DNA from 4 places in the Candidatus Paraluminiphilus aquimaris genome. Region 1 is predicted to be linked to each of the others. Evidence: predicted binding sites of a transcription regulator. Region 1 holds the regulator's gene; each other region holds the start of a gene.
What was found. Region 1 encodes PhoB, which activates phosphate uptake and scavenging genes when phosphate is short. Its sites were predicted from a motif close to TGTCATAAANNTGTAACA; they were not measured.
Positions count from the first base shown of each region.

Region 2: the regulator PhoB is predicted to act here: its motif matches at 1,342-1,359, upstream of E0F26_RS01240 (inorganic phosphate transporter).
Region 3: the regulator PhoB is predicted to act here: its motif matches at 1,637-1,654, upstream of E0F26_RS05295 (DUF3015 family protein).
Region 4: the regulator PhoB is predicted to act here: its motif matches at 1,636-1,653, upstream of hexR (transcriptional regulator HexR).

Region 1 is NZ_CP036501.1:2,120,577-2,123,722, forward strand. It holds gene phoR (phosphate regulon sensor histidine kinase PhoR) at 41-1,327, opposite strand; gene phoB (phosphate regulon transcriptional regulator PhoB) at 1,324-2,034, opposite strand; gene E0F26_RS09800 (transglycosylase SLT domain-containing protein) at 2,098-2,691, opposite strand; gene ligA (NAD-dependent DNA ligase LigA) at 2,706-3,146, opposite strand, start outside.
Region 2 is NZ_CP036501.1:269,191-272,336, forward strand. It holds gene E0F26_RS01230 (hypothetical protein) at 1-12, opposite strand, end outside; gene E0F26_RS01235 (PDZ domain-containing protein) at 219-956, opposite strand; gene E0F26_RS01240 (inorganic phosphate transporter) at 1,426-2,703, shown strand; gene E0F26_RS01245 (2OG-Fe(II) oxygenase family protein) at 2,793-3,146, opposite strand, start outside.
Region 3 is NZ_CP036501.1:1,135,937-1,139,082, forward strand. It holds gene E0F26_RS05285 (metal-dependent hydrolase) at 1-388, shown strand, start outside; gene E0F26_RS05290 (hypothetical protein) at 391-1,482, shown strand; gene E0F26_RS05295 (DUF3015 family protein) at 1,730-2,221, shown strand; gene E0F26_RS05300 (Lnb N-terminal periplasmic domain-containing protein) at 2,233-3,146, shown strand, end outside.
Region 4 is NZ_CP036501.1:1,192,890-1,196,035, reverse strand. It holds gene pgl (6-phosphogluconolactonase) at 1-253, shown strand, start outside; gene gap (type I glyceraldehyde-3-phosphate dehydrogenase) at 521-1,549, opposite strand; gene hexR (transcriptional regulator HexR) at 1,732-2,589, shown strand; gene ppc (phosphoenolpyruvate carboxylase) at 2,593-3,146, shown strand, end outside.

The sequences.
Region 1 (3,146 bases):
AAACCCCGAGCAAGGCAGGAGAGCGGCTATGAAAACTCTTTTAAGCCACGTCATTAGTATTAAAGATAAGCGAGAAGCGAGACCCCTCTCCCAATTCGCTTTGAATTCTGAGTTCCGCATTGTGAGCGAGCGCAACGTGCTTAACGATCGCAAGCCCCAGACCTGTGCCGCCCGTCTTTTGACTGCGGCTCTTGTCCACGCGATAGAATCGTTCGGTTAACCTCGGAATGTGGACGGGATCAATGCCCTCGCCTTTGTCGATGACACTCAGCGCAGGTTGCCCCTCTTTTAACGTCCACTCGACAAGAACTTCGGATTCTTCGTCACTGTATTTGAGGGCATTCACTAAAAGATTACTCACGGCACTGTGTAATTCCATCGGATCACCAAGAACCAATCCATTGAATTCATGCACCAGCAAGATGTCCCTCTCTGGCCATGCGGCTCTAAGATCACCTACCAATTCTGTGGTCAGATCACACATATCAACAGGGGTCGTCTTGTCAGAGTTTTCAATCGACTCAATTCGCGAAAGCCAGAGGAGGTCCTTAAGAAGCATCTCCATCCGAACAACTTGCATATCCATTTGAGCAAGTGGCCTTTCAATAGGGGCCACAATATGGGCATCTAAAGACTGTATTGTTTGTACATAACCTTTGAGGACGGTCAGTGGTGTTCGCATTTCATGCGACACGTTACCGACGAAATCTCGGCGCATTACTTCTAACTTGTATTGCTCTGTGACATCTTTGAAAAAGATCAGACGATCACCACCCGAAAATTTCGTTACCTCAACTTGAAGGCAGCGATCTTGTTCCGGTGTCGGAGGTAACCTCAACGGAATTTGATAGTCACCCTCAGCGAGATAGTCTGATAGCTGTGGAGCACGAACCAAATTTACGAGGGAGCGTCCTACGTCACCGGGTAGTTCAATGCCGAGTAACGTACCCGTCGAATCATTCACCCAAGAGATGTTCCCACGCTGGTCAACAATAATTGCCGCGTCACGAAGTTGTTTCAGGGAGTCTTGAAGATAGTTTACCGACGACTCTAAACGACCTTGGGTTTCTTTACTTTGTCGCTGCAGTCGGTATACGTGATCAAAGAGGCGGCCCCATATCCCACCGGCCTCAGGCGGTACTGATTGACTGTTCTCTAACCACCGCTCTAGCCGATTAAGTTGCCAACCCCAATAGATCACCAACGCCCCGAAAACTACGATAAGCGTTAGGCTGAGTAGATCGAAAGCGTACCCAATCGCCGCCAGTACAAGAATGATAAGCGGCGTGCGCAGGGAGGTACGCCAATTACGGCGCAGAGCGGTCACGTATTTATCACACCCTTTGTTGAAAATCGGTAGCCGGTACCACGGACCGTTTGAATGAGATCGCTGTAATCTTTGACACCGCCTTCTAGGGCTTTTCTGAGACGCCTGATGTGTACATCAACCGTTCGCTCTTCGACATAGACGTTGGCACCCCAAACATGGTCAAGAAGCTGATTCCGCGTGTAAGCGCGTTCTGGGTGCGACATGAAGAACTGAAGTAGGTTGAATTCAGTTGGGCCCATCTCAATCGGTGTGCCTGCCACGAAAATCCGTCGACTGTCCATATCCAACAGGAGATCTTCAACCTCAAGACGGTCTCGTTGCTCTCCCCCGGCAACACGGCGTAACTGCGTTTTTATCCGTGCAATTAGCTCTCGAGGTGCGAAAGGTTTTGTGACGTAGTCATCAGCGCCCACGTCGAGACCTTGAATAACATTGTCTTCGGCCGCTTTCGCCGTAAGCATAATGACCGGTATTTCAGCGGTAGCGTCGTTTCGCTTAAGACGCCTGAGTAACTCTAACCCGCTCCCGCCGGGTAACATCCAATCGAGTAAGACGATTGCGGGGCGTTCGTCGACAATTAACCTGTGCGCATCTTGGATGTTCTCGGCTTCTATGCACTCAAATTCAGCGATTTCCAAAGCCATTCTGAGCATGTCACGAATCGAAAACTCGTCGTCGACAATTAGAACTTTTTTTCCTGTCATGCCTTTAATCCTCTAGACCCATGCCCATTAAATGAAAAAAAAATGACAGAAACATGACGGTGACTACCACCAATCCAACCAACCCTTCTTTTTAAACTCGTCTTGGCAGGATGCTAGCTGCCGATTGTAAAGATTCGCCCTGCGATCAACCTTTCTAGCCACCTCCACTAACCATGGCTTTGCTCGGTACGTTCCGCGCTTATAACCACCATGACCTTCGTGATAGGCGAGGTAGAGTCGAAAGGCATCGTCTTTCGCAATACCGTTCGTTTGGTGTGTTGTGTGGTTATACCAGCCCACGAAGTCAATGGCGTCATCAAAGTCATCGCGGTCTGCACCGTGATTACCTGACTTGGTTTTATACCAATCCCATGTGCTGTTTTTAGCCTGAGAATAGCCGTACGCATCGCTAGGACGCGGACCCGGAATAAAACCCCAAATTTGCTTCCGCGGCGGTTTTGCCCCCGCCACAAAACGTGACTCCTGATGCATAAATGCCATCATTACTGAGATAGGCACGCCCCATTTCTGCCGCGATGCTGCGGCATCTTGGTACCAGTCATCTTTATCTCGAAAAATATCGCAGATATTGTCGAGCTTGGAGGGCGGCTTTGTCGCACATCCGGCCATGGCCAATATCGCCAGGAATATGCCCATGGTCCAAAGTCTATTCACAACGGCACCTCCCCAATAAGTGCTAAGAAACCGGCTTCATCAATGATGGTAATTCCCAGCGATTGTGCTTTGCTGAGCTTTGAACCTGCGCCAGGACCGGCGAGTAAGACATCTGTCTTCTTGCTGACTGATCCAGCCGTTTGTCCCCCGTGACGACGAATAAGGCTCCCCGCCTCATCTCTGGACATCGACTCCAGCTTGCCCGTTACGACCCACGTTTGATCGCTGAGAATGCCATCGCCGGTGGCATCGTTACTCGCCGATTCCCAGTGCAAACCGGCATCTAAAAGACGTTCCACTAACACCGTATTTGGCTCATAGTTAAAAAAATGGTGGATGCGTGCCGCTACGACAGGTCCCACGTCGTCCACCGCTTCTAAAGCGTCTCGAGAAGCCTTACTTAACAACTCCAAGCTGCCAAAATACGTTGATAAATT
Region 2 (3,146 bases), 870 kb from region 1:
AAATACTCTCATTTACTTCTCCTCGGTATTGCGCGCTTCAGTTAAAGCGTGGTGTGAACCACGCCGTTCATATCGCGGCATTTTTTACCGCGGTTTTTCCGGTACAACCACTTTCATTGCCCTTTTGGCAGCCCAGTGACTTTGCCAACTGACCTGATTTTGGGGCAAAACCTTTAACAGTCTTGCCGTTAATCGAGAGGCCGTGGCGCTACAAAAAACTATCGGCTAATAGAGTAGCCCTGCTGCTCAAGGATAAAGCGGTCCTCTCGCATGTTTGCTACCGCCGTTACGAGGCCATCCTCATTAAATTGAAAGCGCGTAACCACATGACTCTCGATAAGCTGGCCTGTCACGTCGTCGGTGTTTGCAATGGTGGTCCATGCGTATGCAACACCCTCGCTCGCCACAACCTCGTTAAGCGTAAAGGACTCATCACCCCAATCTTCTGGATCGCCTGAGGCCATCCAATCCAACATGTCTGCCTTTGAAATTGTCGAGACGATCTTGCCGCGCTTTACTGCAATATCGAGAGATTCGTCACCGCGTGTGATGACAGCTGAAACTTCTTCGCCCGGAGCGCCACGAAAACTCAAAGCCCCTGAGTCACGATTCTCCGCATTAACGGCCACACCACGAACAGCGGTGAACTCATCACCCAACTCAAGGACACTCGCAGCAGGGCTATCCGGGACAATTGTTTCGACGATCATCCGACCTGACTCGTCCGTATTGTCATAGGTAAAGCCAAAGCCCACATATCGAGGGCGGTAGAACAATCCGTCTTCCGCCATATATTGTTCGACCGCACCGATGGTAGCCTCTTGTCCTATCTGGCCTGCCTCGATCCACGCTTTCGCAACGTCCGCATTTGACACTTTCTCTGAGACGTCACTGCACCCATTCATTCCCAACAAACTGGCGCCACAGACAAGCGCCATTCCAATTTTATACTTCATACCAGCCCCCTAAAAATGATTGATGTCGACACATCTCTGTGCGCCGGCATAAAAAAGCTAGCAACTCCGTATCAGAAGGGCCATAAAATAAGGTCTGCCAACCCAAAAACCGACAATTACGACAAAACATGGACAACTATGGGTGGACGCCGTCATAGGTACTTGTATCTGCTAATCGCACCACATTCATCCAGAGACAGCCGTTAAAAAAGGCCCTCCTGCAATGGACGTTGTTCATTTATAAAGATTAGAGGCTTTGCGACAAACCATAGCGCTCTAAAATTCTCAGCTGACGCTCAAGACGGACTTTTCGCCTTTGGTGCTCACCTCTCTCGCAAACAACGACGCTAAGCGGCTAACAAATACTCAAGACCTCTGACAGCTATTACATAAAAGTTTAACATTGCACTTGTTTAATTCATGCCAAGAAAACTAATTAAGAAAATGCGCCCGAACAGGATCGTCTAAAATGGAAATCATAGCGTCACACGGCTTTATACTGCTCACGCTTGCATGTGTCTTCGGCCTGTTCATGGCCTGGGGTATTGGTGCAAATGATGTGGCAAATGCCATGGGTACCTCTGTAGGTTCGAGGGCGCTGACATTGAAGCAAGCCATCATCATCGCCGCTATTTTCGAGTTCGCGGGTGCATACCTTGCGGGTGGCGAGGTGACCTCGACCATCCGAAAAGGAATTATCGATCCTGCGGTACTTACCGACACGCCGGAGTTACTGGTATTTGGCATGCTGTCCGCGCTACTCGCCGCGGCTACGTGGCTTCTAATTGCCAGCATTAAAGGGTGGCCAGTCTCCACTACACACTCCATTGTTGGTGCCATTGTGGGCTTTGCGGCAGTGGGTATTTCTGTCGATTCAGTCGCCTGGGGTAAGGTCGGGCAAATCGCTGCGAGTTGGGTAGTGTCTCCATTACTTGCAGGTTCAATGGCCTTCGCGCTCATCGTCTCTGTCCAAAAGCTGATCTTCGACCATGAGAATACCTTTGAGCGTGCACGCAAGTATGTGCCTATCTACATGTGGATAGTTGGCTTCATGATTTGCATGGTGACGTTACTCAAGGGCCTGAAACACATCGGCGTCGACCTTGACCTAGGTATGGGCTCAAAGTTTGTCAACGCCATGGTTATTTCCGCTCTCGTTGGCTTTGTAATTGCCGGTATCGGCGCGGCATTGCTAAGGAACATCAAGACATCGGGTGACATAAATAGCACGGAAAACATTGAGCGAATTTTTGGTGTCCTGATGATCTTCACTGCCTGCGGTATGGCGTTTGCTCACGGCTCAAATGATGTTGCTAATGCAGTCGGGCCTTTGGCCGCCGTTGTAAGCACTGTTCAGTCAGGCGGTATCATTGGCGCTAAGGCCGCTTTGCCTTGGTGGGTACTTGCGATTGGTGGCGCCGGTATCGTTACGGGTCTCGCAACTTACGGGTGGCGCGTAATTCAAACTATCGGCAAAAAGATAACAGAGTTAACGCCCAGTAGAGGGTTTGCAGCCGAGCTCGCGGCAGCCTCCACTGTGGTGTTGGCATCCGCCACTGGCTTACCTATTTCCACTACGCACACGCTGGTCGGTGCTGTGCTCGGTGTCGGGCTAGCTCGCGGTGTTGAAGCGCTTAATTTGAGGACCGTAGGTGCCATCTTCGCCTCCTGGCTGGTCACACTGCCAGCAGGTGCCGGCCTGGCGATTATCTTCTTCTACATACTGTCTGCTGTTTTTGGGGCCTAAACACGAGGCAACAATTTGCCTACCCCCCTAACCTAAACGAGTAAGGGGAAATTAGACGGGCATTAACGTAATGCGGCCGTGACATACGTCTAGTTATCTTCGGTTAATTTATGCTCAAGTGATTCAAATAGCCGATGGACTGTGGAAGATCCCTGGCGCCTGCCTTGGCTGTCATATTGCTGAAGGTAGCCATCGAGACAAGGGTTTGCAAAGTAGACAATACTATGGCGCACCGGGTTCGATGCTGACTGCGTCGTGACACGATGCACAATAGCCGAGACCGTCCGATCTGAACGTTGTGTGATGAAATTCAGTGCCTCGCCAAAGTTAATCACCAAGTGACCCTCCAGCACGGGCACATCCACAAACGAACCATCGAGTTCGACTTGAAGCCCCGGAGCTGTCGCATCTAAGATCGTTACAAACCCATAGTCTGTATGAGG
Region 3 (3,146 bases), 980 kb from region 1:
GCTTTTTGTTTGGCATTTTTGCGAAGAAATCGAGCACCGAAGTTCCGCCTACGATGTTTACAACCACGTGGTAGGCAGTCATTGGTACCGCATTCGAAACACCGGCGCATTTCAAAAGCATACTCGGGATCTTTTCGACATGATCAAGAACGAATTTGAGTTGGTGGTTAAAGACGTGCCCAAAAACGCTTATTCAGACAACCCCTTTGCGCGCATACCCATACGGGCGCAGTTACGATCAGCCGTCGGTGTCCTGGCCTCACAGTTCCCCTGGCACGACAGCGTGAACCAGCCTTTGCCCGACTATTATGGCGAGTGGCTTGGCCACTGGGAATCTGGGGCCGATGTTTCTCAAGTTGTCGGTAAAGTAACGCTCGGTGCTCAGTGACCGTGACTGAGACTGAGTCAGCACTCACGTTTACTCAGCTGGTTGAGCGTCTAGGTGGCTTTACCCCCCAAAATATTGAAAGTTGGGCCTTTGTAAAAAGCCCTTTTACGCTGTCCCACTGGACCATGAATGTCGTTGAAGTGTTGCTCATCGTCGGTGCGCTCTGGGGTCTGCGTCATAGCATCGCCCGTTTTAAGGCAGGCGAGTCTGTCTATTTAGGCTTTTGGCTAGCGTCAGTCATCTTTATGCTGGCGCTGGAAATTCCGGTGTATTTTCCTGAAAAACTGGGCGCACCCGACAACGCCCTGTTTTTTATTCATAACGAATTTTCAGTGCAGTTCTTCTTTGGGCGAGCGCCGCTGTACATCCTAGCGCTGTACCCCGCGATTATGTACGCAGCCTTTGTTCTTGTTCGGCAAGCGGGGCTCTTTGACCAACGCTGCGGGGCATTCATTGGAGCATTAGGCGTAGGCGTCGTTCACCATGTGTTCTATGAGATTTTTGATCACTTTGGGCCCCAGTATGGCTGGTGGACGTGGAACTACCCCAACTTCACCTCTTCCCTCGCCTCGGTGCCGGTCTCTAGTATGGTGAGCTTTGCCTTTGTGGGGCCGATAGCGCTAACGCTCGCCACACAACTTTTAGTCCCCAAGTCTGTCGCCATGGACAATGCAGACGCCAAGGACGCAAGTGGTCGGGTTCGACGCTTCGCGCTGGGCACTCTGCTGGCCGGGCTGTTAACCCCCGTCATTTTTGTGCTGCTCACACTCGACACCTGGTTCAGTCTACTCGGCATTGAGATGACCCCTCGCTCGGAGATGGTAGCCTCGGTGGCGCTTGTTGGGACGGCGTTACTCCTTACAGTGGGTCAATTGCTGCGATTAACCACTTTTTCGAGCCGGGGCTTGTGGGCGTATTCCAAAGCTTATCTCGCGCTGTTTCTCGGGGTTTTTGCGGGCCTGTGGTTATATGCGCTACCCGATTACTTTTCCGCAGTCGAGGGCGTCACCTCACAGGGGTACCCCATAGGCTCATTGCCCTATGTGCTGGGTTGCAGTGGCTTCGCCATCTTTTTTCTTTTGCGTGAACTGTAACTCTCAATCCCTAGCGAGTGTTTTTACGTGTCTCACGGTTAAAAAAATCTCAATTACATTCATGGGATATTGTCCAAGTGGGTGAGGGCTCTTCTGATTAACGTGACAATTCAGGCGAACAATAAATTCGTTTAGCTGGCGGGTATTGCGAGCACGTAATAAACATGCAACATTTAGTGCGTCACTAGGCGGTTCTTGCCCGGCGATTTTGAAGCAAGTAGAAAATTGAGTAATAAGGAAGCTGTATATGAAAATATTAAAGGCCGCAATAGGCGCAACGCTCATGTTAAATGCGTCGGTTGCCCTCTCGCAAATAGGTGAAGGGGAAGCCGGTGAAGGGCCAAGCCCGTATGTCGACTGTGGTATCGGTGGTGCGCTCTTCCCAACCACAAGTTGGGCTGCTGTGACTTCTAACGTGATCTGGGACGCCGGTACTACAGCTGTTACCTCGGCTACGATGAGCCCTGAAACGTGTAACGGTAAATCAGTAGCAATGGCTGAGTATGTTAAAGGCAGTTATGCCTCACTTGAGATGGATATTATCTCGGGCCGTGGTGCTTATCTGAATGGACTGAGTCAGGTTTCTGGGTGCGGTGCTGAGCCTTCCGAAGCATTTGTAACTGCTGTACGGAACTCTGTTAAGAACGCTGTGAGTTCTGAGTCTGCGGTGGTGGAGCAAGATAAGCAGGCAATGCTTTTCAATGCTGCTTACAACGCTAGCTTGTCCTGCACTTCGTAACAAAGTAGCTAATGATCTTTACTAAGGAGCCAATATGGCTCCTTTTTTTGGTCTTGCCATTATTTCTGAGTGAATCGGTTTACGCTTTTCCTAAGTACGGTCGAAGTGAGTCCGCTGCTTTTACGGCTCAGTGGTTAGAGATACTCCATGCTGACGTTCACGGAGACAGCTTTAAGACGCGAGTGGTGTCTGAAGGCTTTCTCATTACATCTGATTCAACAGTGTTCGACGCTGGTGAGGAATTGGTGGCGTCCTTGGAGCATTTTAAAGCAGGGATGGGAGTGTGTTCTCGACCCTCGCGGTACCTCTTTTTGGCTGGGGAATTCGGACTTCCAATTGAGGCGCTCGAACGATGTGAGTTCCTTGATGATTTGTCATTCTCCGACTTAGAAGGGTCAGATGTCACGGTCGTCTACGCTTCCGGTTACTTGGGAAATCCAGCGTCGTATTACGGACACATGTTTCTCACCGTAACGCCGCCGTCTTCTTCCAACAAACTTCTAGATAAAGCTATTAACTACGGAGCAATAAATGCGTCTGGAGATAATCCTGTGTCGTATATTGCGAAAGGCTTATTTGGCGGATACGAGGGCGCCTTCAGTCTCAGTAGCTACTATGTGTTTGATAATCAGTACAGGACGATTGAGAACCGCGATTTATGGGAATATCGCCTTCATCTGGATGACAAAGCGAAGCTGCAACTACTCACCCATATAGCTGAATTATCCAAACACAAGTTCAACTATTACTTTATGGGGCGCAACTGTGTCAGTGCCTTTGCCGAAATTATAAATGTCGTAGCTAAGAGAAACTTTGACGCCGCAAACACTGCTTTGGTTTATCCACATGCTTGGCTGAAGTATCTTGTTAGCGACAGCTCAATTCCTGTCTCTAGTCAATTGGTCCCATCACGCGCCACGGAATT
Region 4 (3,146 bases), 930 kb from region 1:
TTGCGCCATTGAGCTCGACGAGGGATTAACAACACAAAACGATGCACTGATGACGCAGCCAACGACCGCACCTCATCGTCGATTATCGCTTTCAAAAAAGCGACTTCTGGATACCAAGCTTGGCGTAATTCATATCGTGGGTGCCAGCAAGTTAGAGGTCTTCGACAAGGCTACAAAGTACGCCGATGACGACATGCACCCGATTAGTCACTTCGCTCATCACGACGAGTTTAGCCTCTGGTTTGCTGAATAAATTCGGCTACTCAATCGTGACTTCTCTATTTGAAGTTCACTAGGGCTTAAAGAGGCTAGGACCTCTACAGAAAATAGCCCATTCGGCTGTCAGGGTTGCGACGCCGACCAGAAGGCATGCGCATGCAAAGCGTCTTCTTTTGTAAATCACGCGTGCCCTGTCCTCACCAACAGTGACTTAAGAACCAAGGGGCTTTTGAACCAAGGGGCTTTTGAAGCCAAAAAAAAAAGGGGGCACTAAGGCCCCCAAACACTCACACTCAAAAATCTATGCCGCGTTACTGACCGGTAAACTACCCGCTGCTAGCAGACAGCCGGTATCCAACATCCGATTCGAAAAACCCCATTCGTTGTCATACCAAGCGAGCACCTTAACTAGGCGTCCACTTACACGCGTGTGGTTTGCGTCGAAGTTGCTCGAAAACGAGTTGTGGTTAAAGTCAGCTGATACGAGAGGCTGCGTGTTGCAAGACAAAACGCCCAAACGATCTGCTGCCGCCGCCTTTGCCAAAATGGCATTAATTTCTTCAATGGACGTATCCCGGGAAGCGGTAAAGGTCAGATCAACCAGCGATACGTTGATTGTAGGGACACGAACCGCCAACCCATCGAGTCGGCCTTTCAATTCGGGTAAAACCAAGCCAATGGCTGCCGCTGCACCTGTCTTTGTAGGAATCATGCTGTGCGTTGCTGAGCGCGCACGGTATAAATCCGAATGATACACATCGCTCAAGTTCTGATCGTTTGTGTAGGCATGAACCGTCGTCATCAGACCACTCTCAACGCCAACAGACGCATTCAAGGGGGCCACAATGGGTGCTAAGCAATTCGTTGTGCAGGAGGCGTTGGAAACAATGACGGCATCATCATTTATTACGTCGTGATTAACGCCATAGACGATGGTTGCATCCGCGTCGTTTGACGGAGCTGATATTAAAACCTTGCGGGCACCGGCTCTGAGATGAGCGGCGGCCTTATCGCGAGATGTAAAGATGCCCGTGCACTCAAACACGACATCAATATTGAGATCACCCCAAGGTAAATCTTCTGGATTCCGCTCAGCAAAAACCGCGATGCGATCACCGTTAACCACCATCGCGTCGTCTTCCACGACCACGGATGCGCCGAAGCGTCCGTGCGTTGTATCAAACTGCAGAAGATGGGCGTTGATTTCGGGGGTGCCAAGATCATTAATCGCAACAATACGAAGTTGAGACGCCATTTCAGGTCGCTCATACAGCGCCCGCAAGATATTGCGTCCAATACGGCCAAAACCGTTGATAGCTACGTTAACCATAAGGTCCCCCTCTAATGACCGACATTATGTAGTAAATTTACAAAATTACAAACATAAAATCAGAAAAATGGGCTAAATTTTAGTTTTATTACAAATTATTGAAGAAGAACTTGAAAATTTCGGTGCGAAAGCTACGTAATTGAGGCATTATTCGTAATATTCTTACCAACGAAGACTTCATAATGACGTCTGAACCCAATCTGCTTGCGGTCATCCAGCGCCAACTTGGCGAGCTGAATAAGTCTGAAGCAAAAGTAGCGAAGGCCATACTCAAGGCGCCGGAAGAAGCGACACGGTCCAGTATTGCGTCTTTAGCCGCGGCAGCAGGTGTAAGCGAACCAAGCGTTAATCGATTTTGTAAGCGCTTCGGTGCAACAGGCTTCCCTGACTTCAAATTACAACTCGCCACCTCGCTGGCTTCGGGCGTTAAATACGTTAGCCGCGCGGTAGAATTTTCAGACGACATCAATACATTCCCATCGAAGCTTTTTGATAACGCCATTAATGCGCTCTTGACGGCAAAAGAAGGACTACCACTAAAGGCTATCGCACAGGCCGTTGATCAAATCGCACAAGCGAGACGCGTCTATTTCTTTGGCCTTGGCACATCAGCCGCGGTTGCGCGGGATGCAGAACACAAGTTTTTTCGATTTAACGTCCCTGTCTTCACGCATGAAGACCCTCTAATGCAGCGAATGCTTGCCGCATCGGCAGGGGTGGGTGATTTGTTCTTTTTCATATCACACACGGGCCGGACGAAAGTTTTGATTGAGGCAGCAGAGATTGCCCGCCAAACCGAGGCGACCGTCGTCTCTTTGACTGCCGAGGGCTCGCCCCTGGCTGAAAAAAGTCACTGCTGTATCAATGTAAAAGTAGAAGAAGACACAGAGCAATATTTGCCCATGACGTCTCGACTGGTACAGCTTGTCATTTTGGATGTTCTTGCCACAGGCGTGACATTGCGCCGTGGAGAGGGCTTCACACCACATCTCGCTCGAATCAAAGACAGCCTTAAGGACACCCGATTCCCAACGAGTTAAGACATGACAAACAATGCGCTATTGGACACATCGCCCTTGCGGCAGAATGTGCGACTGCTCGGCGATACGCTGGGCGACGTTATTCGTTCCACGGTCGGCGAAGAGCTCTATCAAACCATCGAATCGATTCGACAAGCGTCGAAGTCTGCTACCGAACGAGAGCAAACCACGGCGCTTTTCAACGCGCTGCAAAGGCTTGATTCGGAGCAGCTGCTACTGATATCGCGCGGCTTTGCACAGTTTCTAAACCTGGCAAATATTGCCGACCAGCATTTCACCACCAGCAAGTCGGTGAGTGATCACTTCGGCGCATACAACCGCATATCAAGCACCATTGAGGATTTAAGCCAGTCTGTAAGCAAGGCATCGCTGGCGGAGGCGATCGCTAATTTGCACATCGACCTTGTGCTTACGGCCCATCCGACTGAGATCACGCGACGCACACTGATTCATAAGCATGGGGAGATACATGACTGTCTTTCTGACCTCGAATCAGGCCTTGCTGATGAGGCCCGAATTCAGTCGAGGTTAGCGGATCTCATCGCGCAAATCTGGCA